Regions from separate parts of the Citricoccus sp. K5 genome, predicted to be linked through region 1. Evidence: riboswitches for the same ligand, from Rfam matches in the RefSeq annotation. Region 1 holds a riboswitch; each other region holds the start of a gene.
The links. A riboswitch is a leader RNA that binds a small molecule or an ion and turns the genes downstream of it on or off. The one in region 1 is predicted to bind S-adenosylmethionine.

Region 2: it holds a riboswitch for S-adenosylmethionine, as region 1 does, so the genes downstream of both, BOSE125_RS14940 (acyl-CoA dehydrogenase) here and BOSE125_RS01000 (acyl-CoA dehydrogenase) in region 1, are expected to answer to the same signal.
Region 3: it holds a riboswitch for S-adenosylmethionine, as region 1 does, so the genes downstream of both, BOSE125_RS15025 (ABC transporter ATP-binding protein) here and BOSE125_RS01000 (acyl-CoA dehydrogenase) in region 1, are expected to answer to the same signal.
Region 4: it holds a riboswitch for S-adenosylmethionine, as region 1 does, so the genes downstream of both, BOSE125_RS14990 (AMP-binding protein) here and BOSE125_RS01000 (acyl-CoA dehydrogenase) in region 1, are expected to answer to the same signal.

What each region holds. Positions count from the first base shown of each region.
Region 1 is NZ_LR732817.1:219,193-223,398, reverse strand. Features, by position in the region: gene BOSE125_RS01005 (acyl-CoA dehydrogenase family protein) at 1-499, opposite strand, end outside; gene BOSE125_RS01000 (acyl-CoA dehydrogenase) at 496-1,869, opposite strand; SAM riboswitch class IV at 1,962-2,076, opposite strand; gene cynS (cyanase) at 2,242-2,679, opposite strand; gene BOSE125_RS00990 (formate/nitrite transporter family protein) at 2,694-3,539, opposite strand; gene BOSE125_RS00985 (MmcQ/YjbR family DNA-binding protein) at 3,678-4,127, opposite strand; gene BOSE125_RS00980 (queuosine precursor transporter) at 4,174-4,206, opposite strand, start outside.
Region 2 is NZ_LR732817.1:3,314,632-3,318,837, reverse strand. Features, by position in the region: gene BOSE125_RS14945 (MFS transporter) at 1-657, opposite strand, end outside; gene BOSE125_RS14940 (acyl-CoA dehydrogenase) at 657-1,964, opposite strand; SAM riboswitch class I at 2,068-2,162, opposite strand; gene BOSE125_RS14935 (BTAD domain-containing putative transcriptional regulator) at 2,244-4,073, opposite strand.
Region 3 is NZ_LR732817.1:3,337,620-3,341,825, forward strand. Features, by position in the region: gene BOSE125_RS15015 (ABC transporter permease) at 1-668, opposite strand, end outside; gene BOSE125_RS15020 (aliphatic sulfonate ABC transporter substrate-binding protein) at 665-1,684, opposite strand; gene BOSE125_RS15025 (ABC transporter ATP-binding protein) at 1,841-2,683, opposite strand; SAM riboswitch class I at 2,677-2,788, opposite strand; gene map (type I methionyl aminopeptidase) at 3,022-3,804, opposite strand; gene BOSE125_RS15035 (helix-turn-helix transcriptional regulator) at 3,908-4,195, shown strand.
Region 4 is NZ_LR732817.1:3,330,046-3,334,251, reverse strand. Features, by position in the region: gene BOSE125_RS15000 (GNAT family N-acetyltransferase) at 1-145, shown strand, start outside; gene BOSE125_RS14995 (sodium:proton antiporter) at 205-1,893, opposite strand; SAM riboswitch class I at 2,009-2,128, shown strand; gene BOSE125_RS14990 (AMP-binding protein) at 2,141-4,206, shown strand, end outside.

The sequences.
Region 1 (4,206 bases):
TGGAGTAGTACTTCGTGCCGTTGAGCCGCCAGGTGCCCTCGGCGTCCTGGACCAGCGTGGTGGTCCCCTCCCCCACGGCGTTGTTGATCTCCGTGACGGCATTCCCGACGACGGCCCCCTCGCCGAGGCGGCGCAGCCACCGATCCCGGGACACCGGGTCCGGGTGCCCCAGCACGTTCTCCTGGTTGATCAGGTGCGCACGCAGGGCCTGGACCAGGTTTGAGTCCGCCGCCGCCAGCTCCACGATCAGGTGTGCCTGCTCCGCGAAGGAGAGTCCGGCGCCGCCGTACTCCGCCGGCACCCGCAGGGAGGTGAACCCCGCCGCGGCCAGCCGCCGGACGGCGTCGCGGTCGATGATGTGCTCGGCCTCCCGTTCGGCGGCGCTGCCTGCGATGGCCGCGAACACCGGGGCCAGCTGCTCCCGGACGGCACGGTATGCCTGTCCGGACGGTTCGCTTCCGGTGGAGGCGGTGGTGCGCTCGGCGGTGGTGGTCATCATGCTCCTTCTGTGGTGGACGTGGTGGCGGCCTCCGCGGCGGCGGAGTTGCGGGCCGTGGAGTGAAACGGCGGGATGACGCCGTTGATCCGGTAGTCGCCCACGGCCTGGGTGCGGTAGATCAGCGGGGTATGGCTGGCGATCGTCCGGGCGTTGAGCCAGTGCTGGTGCAGCTGCCGGCTGGCATCCGTGGCCGATGCGCCGCCGGACTCGAAGATCTGGTTGGTGGCCTCCAGAATCAGATCGGACACCACGAGCGACGCCTCGGACAGCGCGACGTTGGCCCGGGCGTGGGCCTGGAGCACCACCGGGTCCTCCAGGTCGGTATGCCCCCTGACCTGGAGGAAGGACTCCTCCACCACGGCCGCGGCGCCCCGCACGATGTGCCGGGCCGAGCCCACCTTCGCGGAGACCGAACCGATGACCTGGTGCACCAGCGGGTCCTCCGCCGGCGTCTCCGCCACCGCGTGGTCATAGGTACGACGCCGGCCGCGGACGAACGCGGTGACCTCGGCCAGCGCGGTGGCGCCGATCCCCGCCTGGGTGGCCGCCAGCACGATCCACAGGACGGTGTAGGCCAGAACGCCCGTGGGGACGTTGAACTCCTGCGTCCGCTGGGCCCGCACGGGGACGTGGTCCAGGATGGTGGTGCCGGAGGCGGTGAGCCGCTGGCCGAAGCCGTTCCAGTCGTCGATGCGCTGCACACCAGGATCACGGGCGTCGATGATCGCGAAGACCGGTCCATCCTCCTCGAGCCCGGGCCGGACCGCGGAGACCAGCAGGTAGTCCGCGAAGATCGCGCCGGTGGAGTAGAACTTGTCCCCGCTGATCCGGGCCACCTCCGTGGTGCCCGTGGCGGCGGCCGCCTGCACGGTGTCCTGGTCCGCGTCGATCCAGTGCACGGGGCGCTTGCCGGCGGCCGGCGGCAGTTCCACGAGGGCGTTGCCGAAGATCCTGCCGGCGGCCACCTCGGCCAGCCACCACTCGGAGACCGCCCCTTGGGACTCGTTCTCGTGCTGCTCCGTGAACATGAAGTGCCCGTGCAGGGCCTGGGGCAGGTTGGGGTCCGCGGCGGCCAGGTCCACCAGCAGGTCCGCCAGCTGGGGCAGGCTCGCCCCGATCCCGCCGTAGCGCCGGCCCAGGCGCACCCGCGTGAACCCCGCGCCGCGCAGGTGCTCGATGGCCGCGAAGGCCAGCTCGTGGTCCAGTTCACGCTGGGCGGCTCCCGCGGCGACGGCCGCGAAGACCGGGGCGAAGTGCTCGGCGAGCTGGGCGTCCGTGGGCCCGGAGGGGCCGATGGCCGCCCTCAGTTCCTCGAAGGTGGGCAGTCTGGTCAGCGCGGAGCGGTGTTCGAGGTGGGTGGTGTCCGTCATGGGTGTCCCCGTCAGCCATGGCACACCGGAATGGCGTTGGCCCGGAACACTGCGTCGTCATGGCTTGGTGGCCGAGATCTGCATTCACGGTGGTGCCGTACTTGCCCCGCGGTGGTCCCCGGAGGCCGAATCATCACCTGGAGCACCCCACTACGGTGAGAGGGTTGCCGTCCGGCCAGCCAGGGCTTAGCACCGGATCTCGTGATTCTGTTCTTGACCCTAGGCAGTCAGCACGCGGCCGCCAAGCCTCGGGTCATGTTCAGCGGACTGGCGTCATCTGGGCCCGCTTCACTGCCGATATGCCGCCCCGATGGCTGGAGGCCGCCCCAGATGACGGACTGTGACGGCCGGTGACGGACCGGGACATTCCGGTCACCAGCGGTAGTCCAGGAACTTGCCGTCCAAGGTGATGACCACGCGGTCGCCATCCGGATCGGCACGGCGGTGGAGATTGACCTTGAAGTTGATGGCACTCATGATGCCGTCCCCGAACTCCTCGTGGATCAGCGCCTTCAGCGCCGGCCCGTAGACCGACAGGGCCTCCATCAGCCGGTAGATCGTGGGATCGTTCATCACGGCCGGGTCGCTGCCCCGGTTCGGCTGTTGCTGCAGGCTCTCGGCCACGTCGTCCCCCAGACCGAGCATCTCGACCACGACGTCGGCCTGGGCCGCCGTCATCGGGTGCTGTCCCAGCAGCGCAGCCGTGGTCCACACCGGGGCGGCGCCGAGGGCGCCGGCGAGGTCCGCCCAGGTGAGGCCGGCACGGATGCGGGCGGCGTTGACGAGATCGGCAGCGTACGCCTTGGGCATGATCGGGTCCATGGTCAGCGGCTCACGACATGGTCGGACAGCGTCGGCAGCTTCGGCTGACGCTTGGCTGCCGTGCGGTAGTGAGTGGCGTACAGGGTCAGGCCCACGAAGGAGAGGCCGCCCACGAGGTTGCCGAGCACGGTCGGGATCTCGTTCCAGACGAGGTAGTCCATGATGGAGAACTCTCCGCCCAGCATGAGGCCCGCCGGGAAGAGGAACATATTGACGATGGAGTGCTCGAATCCCATGTAGAAGAAGAGCATGACCGGCATCCACATGATCAGTGCCTTGCCCACGACGTCCTTCGCCAGGAAGGCCGCGACCACACCGGTCGAGACCATCCAGTTGCAGAGCACGCCACGGATGAAGAGGGTCAGCATGCCACCCGCGCCGTATTCGGCGTAGCCGACGGTTCTTCCCTCGCCGATGGAGCCGATCTGCTGAGCCACCTCGTTCGGCGGGGTCTGGAAGCCGTAGGTCATGGTCACCACCATCATGACGGCCACCAAGAAGGCACCGGCGAAGTTGCCGACGAAAACCAGGCCCCAGTTGCGCAGCAGGCCGCCGATGGTCACGCCGGGCCTCTTGTCGATCCACGCCAGTGGGACCAGGGTGAAGACACCGGTGAGCAGGTCGAAGCCGAGCAGGTAGATCAGGATGAAACCGACCGGGAACAGCAACGCACCCACGAGTGCGTTGCCGCTCTGCACGGTGACGGTGATGGCGAACGCGGCGGCGAGCGCCAGGATGGCACCGGCCATGAACGAGCGGATCAGCGTGTCCCGGGTGGACATGAAGACCTTGGACTCACCGGCGTCCACCATGTGCTTCACGAAGTCTGGCGGGCTGACATAGGACATGTGACATCACTCCAAGGGCGAGGGGCCGGGCATACCCCCAACCTAGGAAGAGTGCGTTTCTGCGGTGTTTCCGTTCCTGCACGGGGCCGCGAAATCTCCCTCACTCCCCGTGCGGGATGCGGTGAGACGTCCCTGCGCTCATTCCCGCCGAGGAAGTTCCCTGACCAGTTTCACCGCTGCGGTGAGCCGGTAGCTCGTCTCAAGCCACTCGGCGATCTCATCCCATCCTTCGTCCCGGGCCGGATCGAGCCCGTCCAGGTCGATGCCGAACCAGCCCGCTGGCCCCAGATAGGCCGGCCGGAAGACCCGTGGATCCTGCTCCAGGAACGAGACGTCGGCCTCCTCTGGTCTGATCACCACCACCTGCGGGTGCTGGACGTAGCCGTCCCCGGCGGCTGTCGAACCGGATCGTTCCTGGGCGCTGCCCGTGTCCTTGACCGAGGCCCCGTAGTAGGCGAAGACCTTCTGGGTGAAGAACGCCGGCCTCCCGTGGGAGACCTTCATGTCCGCCGCCGGGAGGGTCAAGGCCAAGGCGCGGACGCGCTGGAAGTGGAGGTCGCCGTCGTCGTACATCTTCGCGTGGGCCATGAGCCCAGTTTTCCCGGCGACCGAGGCAGCGTGAAGTCTCGGCTCCCTACGCCTCGGGAACCGTGGCGTAGGCCGGCTC
Region 2 (4,206 bases), 3.1 Mb from region 1:
CTGGTGCTCCAGGAACTCCGGGGCATCGGCCACGCCGAGCCGGATCCACAGGCCCACGGCCACCAGGAGGGCGGAGAGCAGGAACGGGATGCGCCAGCCGAAGGCGGCGAACTGCTCGGCGCTCATGATGTTCTGCATGATGAAGAACGCGCCGGTGGCCAGCAGCATGCCGGCGGAGGAGCCGATCTGGGTGAAGGATCCGAAGAAGCCGCGGTGCCGTGCGGGAGCGTGCTCCACGCTCAGCAGCGCCGAACCGCCCCATTCGGCCCCGGCGGACAGGCCCTGGAGGATCCGCAGGAACACTAGCCCGACGACGGCCCACCAGCCGATGACCTCGAAGGTGGGCATCAGCCCGATCAGGGTGGAGGCCACCCCCATCAGCACCAGGGACGCCACGAGCAGCGCCTTGCGGCCGATCCGGTCCCCCAGGTGGCCTGCGATGATCCCGCCGAGCGGCCGGGCGATCACCCCGACGGCGAGGGTCGCGAAGGAGGCGACGATGCCGCCGAGTTCGGTGGCCATCGGGAAGAACTGGACGTTGAAGATCAGCGCCGCAGCCGTGCCGTAGAGGTAGAAGTCGTACCACTCGATGGTGGTGCCGGCGAAGGCGGAGGCCAGGATCCGCTTCTTGCCGGAGAGGATGTTCGTGGCGCCCATCAGCCCTGGCCGCCCTTCGCATCGCCGATCGCATTGAGGCCCTCGGGCAGGGTCCCGTTGATCCAGTAGTCCCCCAGGGACCGGGCACGGAAGGCGATGGGGTTGTGCGTGGCCACGGTCTGGGCGTTGCGCCAGTGGCGGTCCATGGCCTTCTTCGTGGACGTGGCGGAGGCGCCCACGGTGAGGAACAGGTCCTGGGCGGCTCCGATGCCCAGTTCGGGCACCGTGATGGTGGCGTGTTCGATGGCCAGCTCGGAACCGTAGAGCTCGGCGGGGACGTCTCCGGTGAAGTCCGGGCGGTCGGCCCCGACGGCCTCGGCGGCCGTGATGCCGGCGTCCAGGGCGCGGGCGGCGTGGAGCACCGTGGCCTCGGCGGTGAAGGCCTTCGCGGCAATGCGTCCGGCGGCCTCCTGGATCAGCGGATCCTCGCGGAACGGCAGGCCGGAACCGGTGTTGAAGGTGCGTTTGCGGGAGGCGATGGTCGCCACGGCATCCCGGCGGGAGGCGCGGGCGATCCCGGCCAGGACCGCCAGCAGCACGAGTTGGAAGAAGGCGGCCTCGTGAACGGCCTCGGCGGAGCCCGGCACGCGGTCGAGCACCCCGTGGGCGGGGACCGTGACCTTCGTGAAGGTCGCGGTTCCGGTGCCCGTGAGCTTCTGCCCGAAGCCGTCCCAGTCGTCCTCCAGGACCACTCCCTCGGCGTCGGTGGCCACCACGGCGAACTGACGGCCGTCGAGCGGCCCGCCGTCGGCGTCGGCACGGGCGGCCGAGACGCGGGTGTAGTCGGAGAAGATGGAGGCGGTGGCGTAGAACTTCTGTCCGTTGAGCTCCATGCCGCCGGCGGTCGGGGTCAGCGTGGTGTTCAGACCGCCCAGCGCATTGCCGCCCTTCTCCGTGGAGGCGTTGCCCACCGTGGCGCCCGCCAGGACCAGCGGATACCAGACGTCCTGGACCTCCCGCGGCTGGAAGCGGAGGGCCTCGAGGAAACCGTAGTGCGAGCGGTAGATGTGGGCCACGTTGGAATCGGCCTCGGCCAGGTCGATCAGCAGGTGGAAGAAGTCCTGGAGGCTGACCTCCGGACCACCGTGGGCCACGGGGACCCTCAGGGTCCCGAACCCGGCTTCGTCGAGGCTCCGGACGGCGTCGAAGGGCAGCTCGCGGTTCAACTCCCGGGCCAGGGACCCCGCCGCGATGTCCTCGAAGAGCGGCTGGAAGTGCCTCTTGAGACCGGCGTAGTCCGTGGGCAGGCCGCCGCTGAGGTTCGCGCCGGGCTGGACGGCGGCGATGGTGCGGGGTGTCGCGGTCATTCGGTGGTCCTCTCGGTCTCACCGAAGGATTCCCGTGGCGGGGTCCAGACCGTGCTGGGTCATTCGAAGCGACAACGTTCAGGGAACCGCTTCAGCCGTGGGATCTCCATCGGTCCTGGCGGTAGCACCCGGCTGGGGAATCCCCACGGGTTGCTGCGGCGTCGACGAGCCAGGTCTCTCGGCCGCTCTGGATGGTTACCCGCCCACGTTAACGGACATCGGCGCTCCAGTGCTGTGTCTGGCGTCACGTCGCTTCACACAGTGTGTCGAGGGAAGTACTCAGCTCCGGCCGTCGAACGCAGCCGCCCTGAGCCGGTCAAGCAGCGGTGCGATCGGGCCGAGGTCGATGGCCCCGCTGCCGCCCGCTCGCTCGCCTGCCGCTGGCAGAAGGGCGTCGTACGCACGACGAGCGGCGAGGTCGTGTCCGCTCTCGACCGCCGCGAGGCCCGTCAGGAACCATGCCACCTCGAGCATCAGGTCGTCCGGGGGATCTGGAACCGCATCGAGAGCGGCGGCGGCCTCCTCGCGCCGCCCCTGCCTGGCCAGGAGCAACGGCCTGGCCCACGGTTCGTAGGGTCCGAACCGGCTGTCAGGGAGCTCCGTCCCGGTTCGAACAGCCCGGGTAAGTTCTGCCAGTCCGGACAACCCGTCCCTGAATCCAGGCATCTCCGTTCCTTCCGGTGGTGGAGGGCGGCCCATGAAGGACCACCGGAACCACGCGGTGAAGACAGAAGCCAGCGGACGATCGAAGCGTTCTGCGAGTGCGTCGATGAGGTCGGCCTGCCGAGAAGCCGCCGCTACGTCGTCGAGGGCACAGAGCGCCTGCATCCTGATCAGTCGTCCCTCGATCTCGAAAGTCGGCAATTCCGCGCCGACGGCGGCAGCAACGATCTCAGCACCGAGCATGTCGCGAGTCCCTGCCTGGCCTGCCGTCTCGAAGCTCTGCAGATAGCGTGAGCTGAGGGCAAAACACAACAGGGCGGCGTCGCCAAGCCGCCGTGCGATTCGCTCTGCCTCGGCAGCCTCGGCGAGTCGGTTCGCGGTGCCACGGGACTCCATGGCGATGGTGGCGAGGAGTCGCGCCCGCAACCGGTCAGATGCGCCAAGCGGCAGGGCCGTCAGCGTTCGGAGGGCCACCTCGACGATCGCCGTCGAACGCGCGGGATCGTCCGACCTGGTCCAGCTTCCCGGCACGTCGAAACCGCCGATGACTCGGGCCGCCACTTCCGGATCGCCGACATGCTCGGCGGCGGCGATCACGGCGGTGCGCTGTTCCGCCGCCACCTCAACGGCGCCGGAGACCGCGAGGAGGGGCAGGAGCGCAGTGGCGCTTTCGAGTTGGGTCCGCTGACTGGTCCGTGCCTGGACTGCGGCGGTCCGCATCAGAATTGACCCGCCGTCCTGGACCTCCAGTGCCGGATCCTGACGCAGGATGCCGCGTTCGAGTTCGGTCAACCGCTCACGTGGATCGGCCCCGGGGCTCCCGATGAGAGTGGTGCGGGCACGGGCGATGATGTCCAGAGCTTCTCCCGGGCGTGCAGACCGGTACAGGGCAAGGGCGAGCAACCTCCAGCCCTCTTCCCGCCACGGGAACTCTTCGATCTGAGCCTCGAGCAGCGCCACGACGTCGTGTGGCCGACCCAGCGTGAGGCGAATTTCTGCCAGTTGCTCCACGGCTCCCGCCCGCAGTCTCTCGACCCGAGCCCTCTCACTCTTGGCCCACGGTTGCCGTCTGAACTCCTCGAAGGCAGTTCCGCGCCACTCGTCCAACGCGGCAGACAACAACGGTTCGCTGACTTCGGGGCTCCTGCCGTCTGCGGCCCGAATGGCCTGCTCGGCGCGCCAGAGATCGACCGCCGCGGGCACGGGCCTCAGGGCATAGCCGTCACCCTCGGTCACGAGAATCTCCGAAGGGACTCGCGGAGGACGCTGTGGCTCGAGCACTTTCCTGATCTCACCGACGAACGTTCGCACGGCCCCCACCGCGCCGTCAGGGGGATCTTCCCACAAATCCTCGACCAGCCCGCCCGTGGACACTGCCCGCCCCTGCGCGGTTATCAGGATCCCGAGGATCTCGCGATGCCGGGCCCGGGAGAGGCGTAGGGGCACGCCCTCGATCTCGGCACGGACCTGACCGAGGACACAGATCCGAAGCTCGCTCACCCGCTCATGTTACTTATCCGCCCTCGTCCACTGATTCAGGGCTGATCCAGGTGCGGCACCGTGGCGTTCAACGGTGCTG
Region 3 (4,206 bases), 3.1 Mb from region 1:
ACGGTCCGCAGCAGGCGCAGGCCGTGATAGCCGAAGGCGCGGCCAGCCTCCACGAGGTGCGGGTCCACATGCTTGAGCGCCGCATATACGTTCGTGAAGATCGGGAAGAACGCGCCGATCACGATCAATGTCACCTTCGAGTCCTCACCGATGCCCATCCACAGGATCAGCAGAGGCACCCACGCCAGCGACGGCACCGCGCGAATCGCTCCGATCAGGGGCGCAAGCAGGGCATCGGCCCAGGTGGAGAGTCCGAGGATGGAGCCGATGAGCAGGCCGAGGACCCCGCCCATCACGAAGCCGAGCAGCACCCGCTGCACTGAGATGGCGATGTGGTGCCACAGGGATCCGTCGGCGGCCAGATCGATCCCCGCACTGACCACCGAGGCCGGCGAGGGAAGCTGCACCGGCGAGAACAAGCCGGCAGCCGTCGCAGCCCACCAGGCGACGACCAGCACCACGGGCAGCAGAAGCCCGACGACGGCCCGGCCGGCCGGGGTGCCCAAGATCCCGCGGGTGCCCCGGCCGGTGGCGGGACCACCGCCGTTCCGGGAGCTCGAGCCGTAACCCCGGCCGGCCGGCGTCGAGCCCCGGTTGCGGCGCCCCGCCACCTCGTCAGCCCTATGCGATGCCGGGGTCAGGTGTTCGGGGGAGACGAGGGAGCTCACTGCGTGGCTTCTTCGGCGAACGAGGGCTCGAGGAGTTCGGCGAGGGCCTTGTCCACGTTCTCCTGGCTGGCCACGTCACCGGTTTCCACCAGGATCGGGCCGACGACCTCAAGGACGTCCAGTTGTTCCTGGCCGGGGACCGGGTCCACGTCCAGGTTGGAACGCTCCTCGATGACGATGGTGGCCACGTCTTGCTCGAGGCCGGCCACCTCGGCGAGGATCGACGCGGTCTCCTCTGGGTTCTCGAGGGCCCACTCACGGGCCTGCTCGTAGACGTCCACCACCGTTTGAGCCAGCTCGGGGGATTCCTCGAGGAAGGACTCCGTGGCGTTGAGGAAGCCGTAGGTGTTGAAGTCGACGTTGCGGTAGAACAGCTCGGCACCCTCGGCCTCGGCCCCGGCCATGATCGGGTCCAGCCCGGACCAGGCGTCCACGGATCCGTTGTTCAGGGCGGCGTTGCCGTCGGCATGCTGGAGGTTCTGCACGGTGACGTCGGATTCGTCCACGCCGGCCTCGCCGAGGGCCTGGATGAGGAAGAAGTAGGGGTCGGTGCCCTTGGTGGCCGCCACGTTCTTGCCGACCAGGTCCGTGACCTCGGTGATGTCCGAATCGGCGGAGGTGACCAGGGCGGCCCACTCCGGCTGGGAGTAGAGGCTGATGGTCTTGATCGGGGTGCCGTTGGCGCGGTTGAGCAGGGCGGCGGAGCCGGCCGTTGAGCCCACGTCGATGGCCTCGGCACGCAGGGCCTCGTTGGCCTTGTTGGAACCCGCGGACTGGATCCAGTTGACGCTGACGCCTTCGTCGGAGAGCTCCTCCTCCAGCCAGCCCTTCTCCTTGATGACCAGGGAGAGCGGATTGTAGGTGGCGTAGTCGATGTTCAGCTCGCCACCCTCGGCACCACCGCCGGCACCGGCTTCGGCGGCCTCACCACCAGATCCCTCGCCGGCCACGCAACCGGTGAGGGCGAGAGCCGCGATGGCGAGGGTGGCGGCGGACAGGGTGATTCGTGAGCGCATGGGGTGCCTTTCGAAGGGTGCGGTGCTTCCCGGGCCGGCAGGGGTTGTGGCGCGGGGCAATTGGTCGGGTACAGCGGGTACAGAGGGGGGCGTGCAGAAAGGGCCGTGCGACGTGGAGGCGGGGGATGCTCGCAGCGGTGCCCTGGCCGGGTCCGGCTAGTGGCGGTGGGCGTCCACGCCCAGTCCGGCCAACAATTCGGATCGGAGCCGGGCCAGTTCGGCCGAACCCCGATCCCGAGGCCGTTGACCGGGGACGGTGACCATCGTGCGGGTGGTGGCACCGGGGGCCGCGCCCGGGGCGGGGTCCTGGCCGAGCAGCAGGATCCGGTCGGCCAGCTGGAGCGCCTCGTCCACGTCATGGGTGACGAGCAGGACCGTGGTGGCGGTCTTGGCATGGATGTCCAGCAACAGGTCCTGCATCCGCAATCGCGTCAAAGCATCGAGCGCGCCGAAGGGCTCGTCCAATAGCAGGACGCCAGGACGCCGGGCCAGGGCACGAGCCAGCGAGGTTCGCTGGGCCATGCCGCCGGAGACCTCCCGGGGCCGAAGGGTGGCGTGTTCGGCCAGGCCCACCAGTTCCAACAATCGGTCGACGCTCTCGCGGCCCTCCGCGCGGCCCGTGTTCGGGGGCAAGCCCAGGGCCACGTTCTGGTGGATGGTGCGCCAGGGCATGAGGCGGGGCTCCTGGAACCCGACTGCGGTGCGGGAGTCGTAGGGCCGGACGGCGGACCCGCCGACCAGGATCTGCCCCGTGTTGCCGGTGTCCAGGCCGCCCACGGCCCGCAACAGGGTGGACTTGCCGCAGCCGGAGGCACCGATGATGGCCAGGACCTCGCCCGGCTCCACGGTGAGGTTGATGTCTCGCAAGACGGTGCGTGCGCCGGCGGCGGCCGGAAAGGACCGGCCGACATCGCGGAACTCCACCGCCAGGCTGGTGGTCGAGGCCGGCGGCGCCGTCAGGACGCTGGAACCGGGCAGGGACTCGGCAAGGGCAGTCACCGTGAATCACGCTCCATCGGCTCTGGCATGAGCACCTTCCCGGAGAAACGCGGGAGGTTGCTGCGGCGTCACGGAGCCAGATCTCTCGGCCGCTCTGGATGGTTGATTCATCCAGTGAAGCAGAACACGCGGTATCCATGTCAAGCGCGGAACAGCCCACGAATCCCGAGTTCACCGGCGTCGAGGGGCTGTACGGCGGTGTTTTCCCCGTCCCTGTTGCCTACTCTGCCGCAGATCGCTTGACGTCATGGTGCGTCATATGGGGGCACTTTCGAAGCCGATGTCGGCCCAGCGGCTGCGAGCAGGGGCTGCAGGACGAAATGTGACGTCAGAGGGATTCAATCCCGCACGGGAGAAGGCACCGTGATGATCTCGGCACCGTCCTCGGTGATGGCGATCGTGTGTTCGCTGTGCGCCGTGCGGCAGCCGGTCGCGCTGCGGAGCGTCCATCCGTCGGCATCCGTGACGAGTCGATCGGTGTCCACCATGGCCCACGGCTCCAGGGCGAGGAGCAGTCCGGGGCGAAGGACGTAGCCGCGCCCGGGCCGCCCGGTGTTGGGGACGTGAGGGTCCTGGTGCATCGTGGAGCCGATGCCGTGGCCGCCGAACTCGGTGTTGACCGCGAACCCGGCCTCGCTGAGGACAGAGCCGATGGCGTGGGAGAGGTCGCCGATGCGTGCTCCGGGCCCGGCCGCGGCGATCCCTGCGGCCAGGGCGCGCTCCGTGGTCTCGATCAAGGTGACGCTCTCGGCGGGGCGGGCATCGCCGACGATGAAGCTGATGGCGGCATCGGCGGCGATGCCGCGCAGGGTGACCGCGAGGTCGAGGGTCAGCAGGTCGCCGTCGGCCAGTGTGTAGTCATGTGGTTTGCCGTGCAGCACGGCGTCGTTGACAGCCGTGCAGATGTAGTGCCCGAAGGGCCCCCGCCCGAAGGAGGGCTCGTAGTCGACGTAGCAGGAGGTTGCCCCGGCCTCGATGATCAGGACGCGGGCCCATTCGTTGATTTCCAGGAGATTCGTGCCGATGGCGGCCCTGCTCCTCAGGGCTTGGAGAATCTCGGCGACGAGGGCGCCGGAGTCACGGGCCCGATCCAGCTCGGCGGGGGTCAGGATTTCAATCATGCGCTGCCTTTTCACGGGACTTCTCTGGGATGCCGACAACTATCTCCGGTTCCAATAACTATACCGGCCATATTATCCCGGACCTGGAACTAGAATGGAGTCCATGGTGAGGTTGCCGCTGAGTGCTGCAGAAATCGAGCGTGGGGAGCGCCTGGGCGCCCTCCTGCGGCGTGCTCGGGCGGAGCGCACGATGCTCGAGGTCGCGCTCGATGCCGGGGTGTCGCCCGAGACGCTGCGGAAGATCGAATCAGGCCGGGTCGCCACGCCGGCCTTCCCGACCATTGCGGCCATCGCCGAGGTCCTCGGCCTCTCACTCGACGCGGTGTGGGCCGAGATCACCCTCACCGAGACGCTGGAACTCCGGCGATGGGGCCAGCTGCGACCACTCTGACCTCCGATGAC
Region 4 (4,206 bases), 3.1 Mb from region 1:
CGCAGCCCTGGAGGAGTTCATGGCCGGGACCGATCCAGAGCGGTATCCCGTCGGCTCCGTGCTGGAGGCCGCCGGCCATCCCGAGGGCGTCCGGATGCTGGCCGTCGAGGAGCTGGGCCGCGCCCCGGTGTCCCACCGCCCGTGAGCCGAGGGCGGCCGCTGCCGGGACGGGGTCCCCCGCCCCAGGCTCGGACCGTCCCGCGGCTACTGCATCCGCGTGGACTCCGCGTCGATGAAATGCTGCGCCCGTTGCAAGGTGTGCGAGGAGTAGGTGCCGCCGGCCCGCGCGTCGAGCAGGACGGACTGTTCCACGTCCACGAGCTGGCGGCGCAATTCGCGGTGCTGCTGGGCGTGACCGTCCGGATCGTCGTCATTGACCATGGCCGCCAGCGCCTCCGTGGCGGCCAGGCCCCTGCTCCGCGTCCGCTCCAGCACCTCAGGGGCGAAGGGCTTGCCGTTCTCCCGCAGCAGCGCCTGATTGTCCAGGAAGGCCTGGCGGGCGGCGATGATCTCCTCGGCCAGGCGGGTGACCTCGCGGCCCTCGGCCACCTCGCTGGTGCCCTTGATGCCCAAGACACGGATCAGCAGGGGCAGCGTGCCGCCCTGGACCACCAGGGTGATGATGGCGACGGTGAAGGCGATCAGGATCAACTCGGCCCGGTAGGGGATGTCCGAGGGCAGCGACTGGGCCGCCGCCAGGGTGACGGCCCCGCGCATCCCGGACCAGGCCAGTACGGCACCACCGCGCCACCCGAGGCTGTGGGTGGCCTGGAACTGCGCATCCGCACGCCACCGCTGCAGCCTCGACGCGCGCCGTGGATTGGCGTCCTGCTCACCCTCGGCGACGGCTTCCAGGGCGGCGTCCAGTTGCTCGGCGACCTCGGGTATCCGGCGCTGACGGGCCCGCAGGTGCGCGATCAGCGGGACCACGAACAGGATGCGGACCCCGAAGAGGATCACGGTGCAGGCGGCCGCGAGGGCAACGGCCATCCACAGCCCCCGGCCGGAGGACTCGGCATCCGCGACGATCGAGGTGATCTCGAAGCCCATCAGCAGGAACACGCCGTTCTCCAGCAGCAACTGGATGGTCCGCCAATTGGTGCGGTCGGTGATGCGGTCCACGGCACTGAAGCGTTTGGGCGCCTGATGGCCGGTGACCAGCCCGGCCGCCACCACAGCGATGACGCCCGAGGCGTGCAGGTTCTCCGCCGGCATGTAGGCCAGGAACGGCACGGTCAGGGAGATCGCGGTGGTGAGCACCGGCTGCTGGCGGATCCGGGACCGGGCCCACACCGTGAGGCCGCCGACCAGCAGCCCGACTGCCACCCCCGCGATGACCGCGTAGGCGAAGTCACCGATGGCGCCCCAGAACGTGATGCTGCCGGCGGTGGCGGCAATGGCGGTGCGGAGCATGACGAGCGCCGTGGCGTCGTTGACCAGCCCCTCCCCCTCGAGGATCATCACCAGCCGCGGCGGCAGCCCCAGCTTCTTGCCGATGGAGGTCGCAGCCACGGCGTCCGGCGGGCTGATCACGGCCCCCAGTGCCACCGCCGCGGCGAAGCCGATGTCCGGCAGCACCCACCAGATCAGCCAACCGGTGGCGAAGGCGGAGGCGATCACTAGCAGGACGGACAAGGCGCTGATCGTCTCGAGGTCCCGGCGGAAATCCGTGATGGGGACGTTGACCGCGGCCGAGTAGAGGATCGGCGGCAGCGCGATCATGAGGATCCACTCCGGCTCCAGCAGGATCCTGGGTGCCCCGGGGATCAGGCTGCAGCCGATGCCGACGATGACCAGCAGGATGGGTGCGGCCACGCCCAGCTTCGGGGCGAAGAGTGACACGAGGACGATGATCAGGACGCCGGCCACGGCCAGCAGTGCGAATTCTTCCAAGGGGCCTCCCCGTTCCGGTGGCTGGCGTCACCACTGCCCGTCCAGACTAATCCCGGCGCCGTAGCACGGCTTCACCGGTTTGGTACGGGCCCGGGACCCGGACGTACAGTGGAATCGACCATCCCGAGCGGCCGAGAGATCTGGCTCTGTGACGCCGCAGCAACCCGTGGTCGACGCCGGCCCCTTTCCGGGCTCGGCATCGGCCACCAGGTGCTACCGCCAGATTCGATGGAAAGAAGGTTCTGTCTTGTCTGTTGCCCCGAACACCACGACCACCACCACCGCCGAAACCGGCGCCTCCCCCGCTCCGCTGCCGGGCCCCCTGCCGGGCTCTGTCCTGAACGCCGCCGACACCACCGCCCACCCAGGCCGCCCCGGGAACCTGCTCCACGGCGGCCTGGGCGACGGCCAACCGGTGGACGAGGCCGACCGCCTCGCCTTCTGGGACCAGGCCGCGCGCCGCCTCGACTGGCAGACGCCGTGGAACAACACCCACTCCTGGACGGCCCCGGACCCGGTGGCCGAGCGCGGTCCGGAGATCCGATGGTTCGAGGGCGGCACCCTCAACGTCGCGGTGAACTGCGTGGACCGGCACGTGACAGCCGGCCGCGGTGACAAGGTCGCGCTGTACTTCGAGGGTGAGCCCGGCGACCGCCGCGCCGTGACCTACGCGCAGTTGCAGAAGGAGGTCAGCCAGGCGGCGAACGCGCTGACCGAATTGGGCATCGGGAAGGGCGACCGCGTGGTCGTCTACCTGCCCGTGCTGGTGGAGACCATCGTCATCACCCTGGCCTGCGCCCGGATCGGCGCAGTGCACTCGCTCGTGTTCGGCGGCTTCTCCGCCGAGGCGCTGAAGTTCCGCGTGGAGGACACCGGCGCCAAGCTGCTGGTGACCTCCGAGGGCCAGTTCCGCCGTGGGAAGGCCGTCCCGGTCAAGGCCAACGCGGACGAGGCCGTCTCCGGTGAGAACAACATCGAGCACGTGCTGGTGCTCAACCGCACCGGACACACAGATGTGGACTGGGTCGAGGGCCGGGACGTCTGGTGGCACGAGATCGTGGACCGCCAGCCGGAGACCCACACCCCCGAGTTCTTCGATGCCGAGACGCCGCTGTTCATCATGTACACCTCCGGCACCACGGGTCAGCCCAAGGGGCTGGTGCACACCTCCGGCGGGTACCTGGTCCAGACCTCCTGGTCCTACGACTACCTGTTCTCCAACCCGGATGTCACCGCGCGGGATCAGGACGTCCACTGGTGCACGGCGGACCTGGCCTGGGTCACCGCCCACACCTACGAGATCTACGGGCCGCTCTCCAACGGCGTCACCCAGGTCATCTACGAGGGGGTGCCGAACGCACCGCACCCGGGCCGGCACTTCGAGGTCATCGAGCGTTACGGCGTGACCTCGTACTACACGGCGCCGACGCTCGTGCGCTCCCTCATGGGCTGGTTCCCGGAGGGCATCCCCACGGACTACGACCTGTCCTCCATCCGCCTTGTCGGCACCGTCGGCGAGGCCGTGAACCCGGAGGCCTGGACCTGGGCGCGCACGCAGATCGGCCGGGACCGGCTGTCCACGTTGGACGGGGAACTCCAGGAACAGACCAACGACGCCGGCGCGCAGGTCCCGCGCGATGGTTCCGTGGGCGTGCCCATGGTGGACACCTGGTGGCAGTCCGAGACCGGTGCGACCATCCTCTCCCCCCGGCAGGACGATGAGCGGTTCAAGCCCGGCTGCGGTTCCCGTCCGCTGCCGGGCGTGGACGTGGCCGTGGTGGACGACTCCGGCGCGCCCGTGGCCGCCGGCCTGCAGGGCAAGGCCGTGATCACCCGCACCGGGCCGTCCATGGCCCGCACCGTCTGGGGCAATCCACGGCGCTACTTCTCCTCCTATTGGAAGGACTACGCCGAGCAGGGCTGGTTCCTGGCCGGGGACGGCGCGAAGTATGACGAGGACGGGGACATCTGGATCCTGGGCCGCATCGACGACGTCATCAACATCTCCGGCCACCGCCTGTCCACCATCGAGATCGAGTCGGCACTGGTCTCCCACCCCGGCGTGGTGGAGGCCGGCGTCTGCCCCGTGCCGGATGCCAAGACCGGGCACGCCGCCGTCGCCTTCGTGGTGGCCCACGCGGGCTACGCCGAGGGGGGCGGGGCTGCCGTGCCGGAGGACTGCACCCCGGCGGAGGCATTGCGCCGCCACGTGGGCACGGTGATCGGCCCGGTGGCCAAGCCGCGGGAGGTGGTCTTCGTGCCGGACGTGCCGAAGACGCGATCCGGCAAGATCATGCGGCGACTGCTGACCCA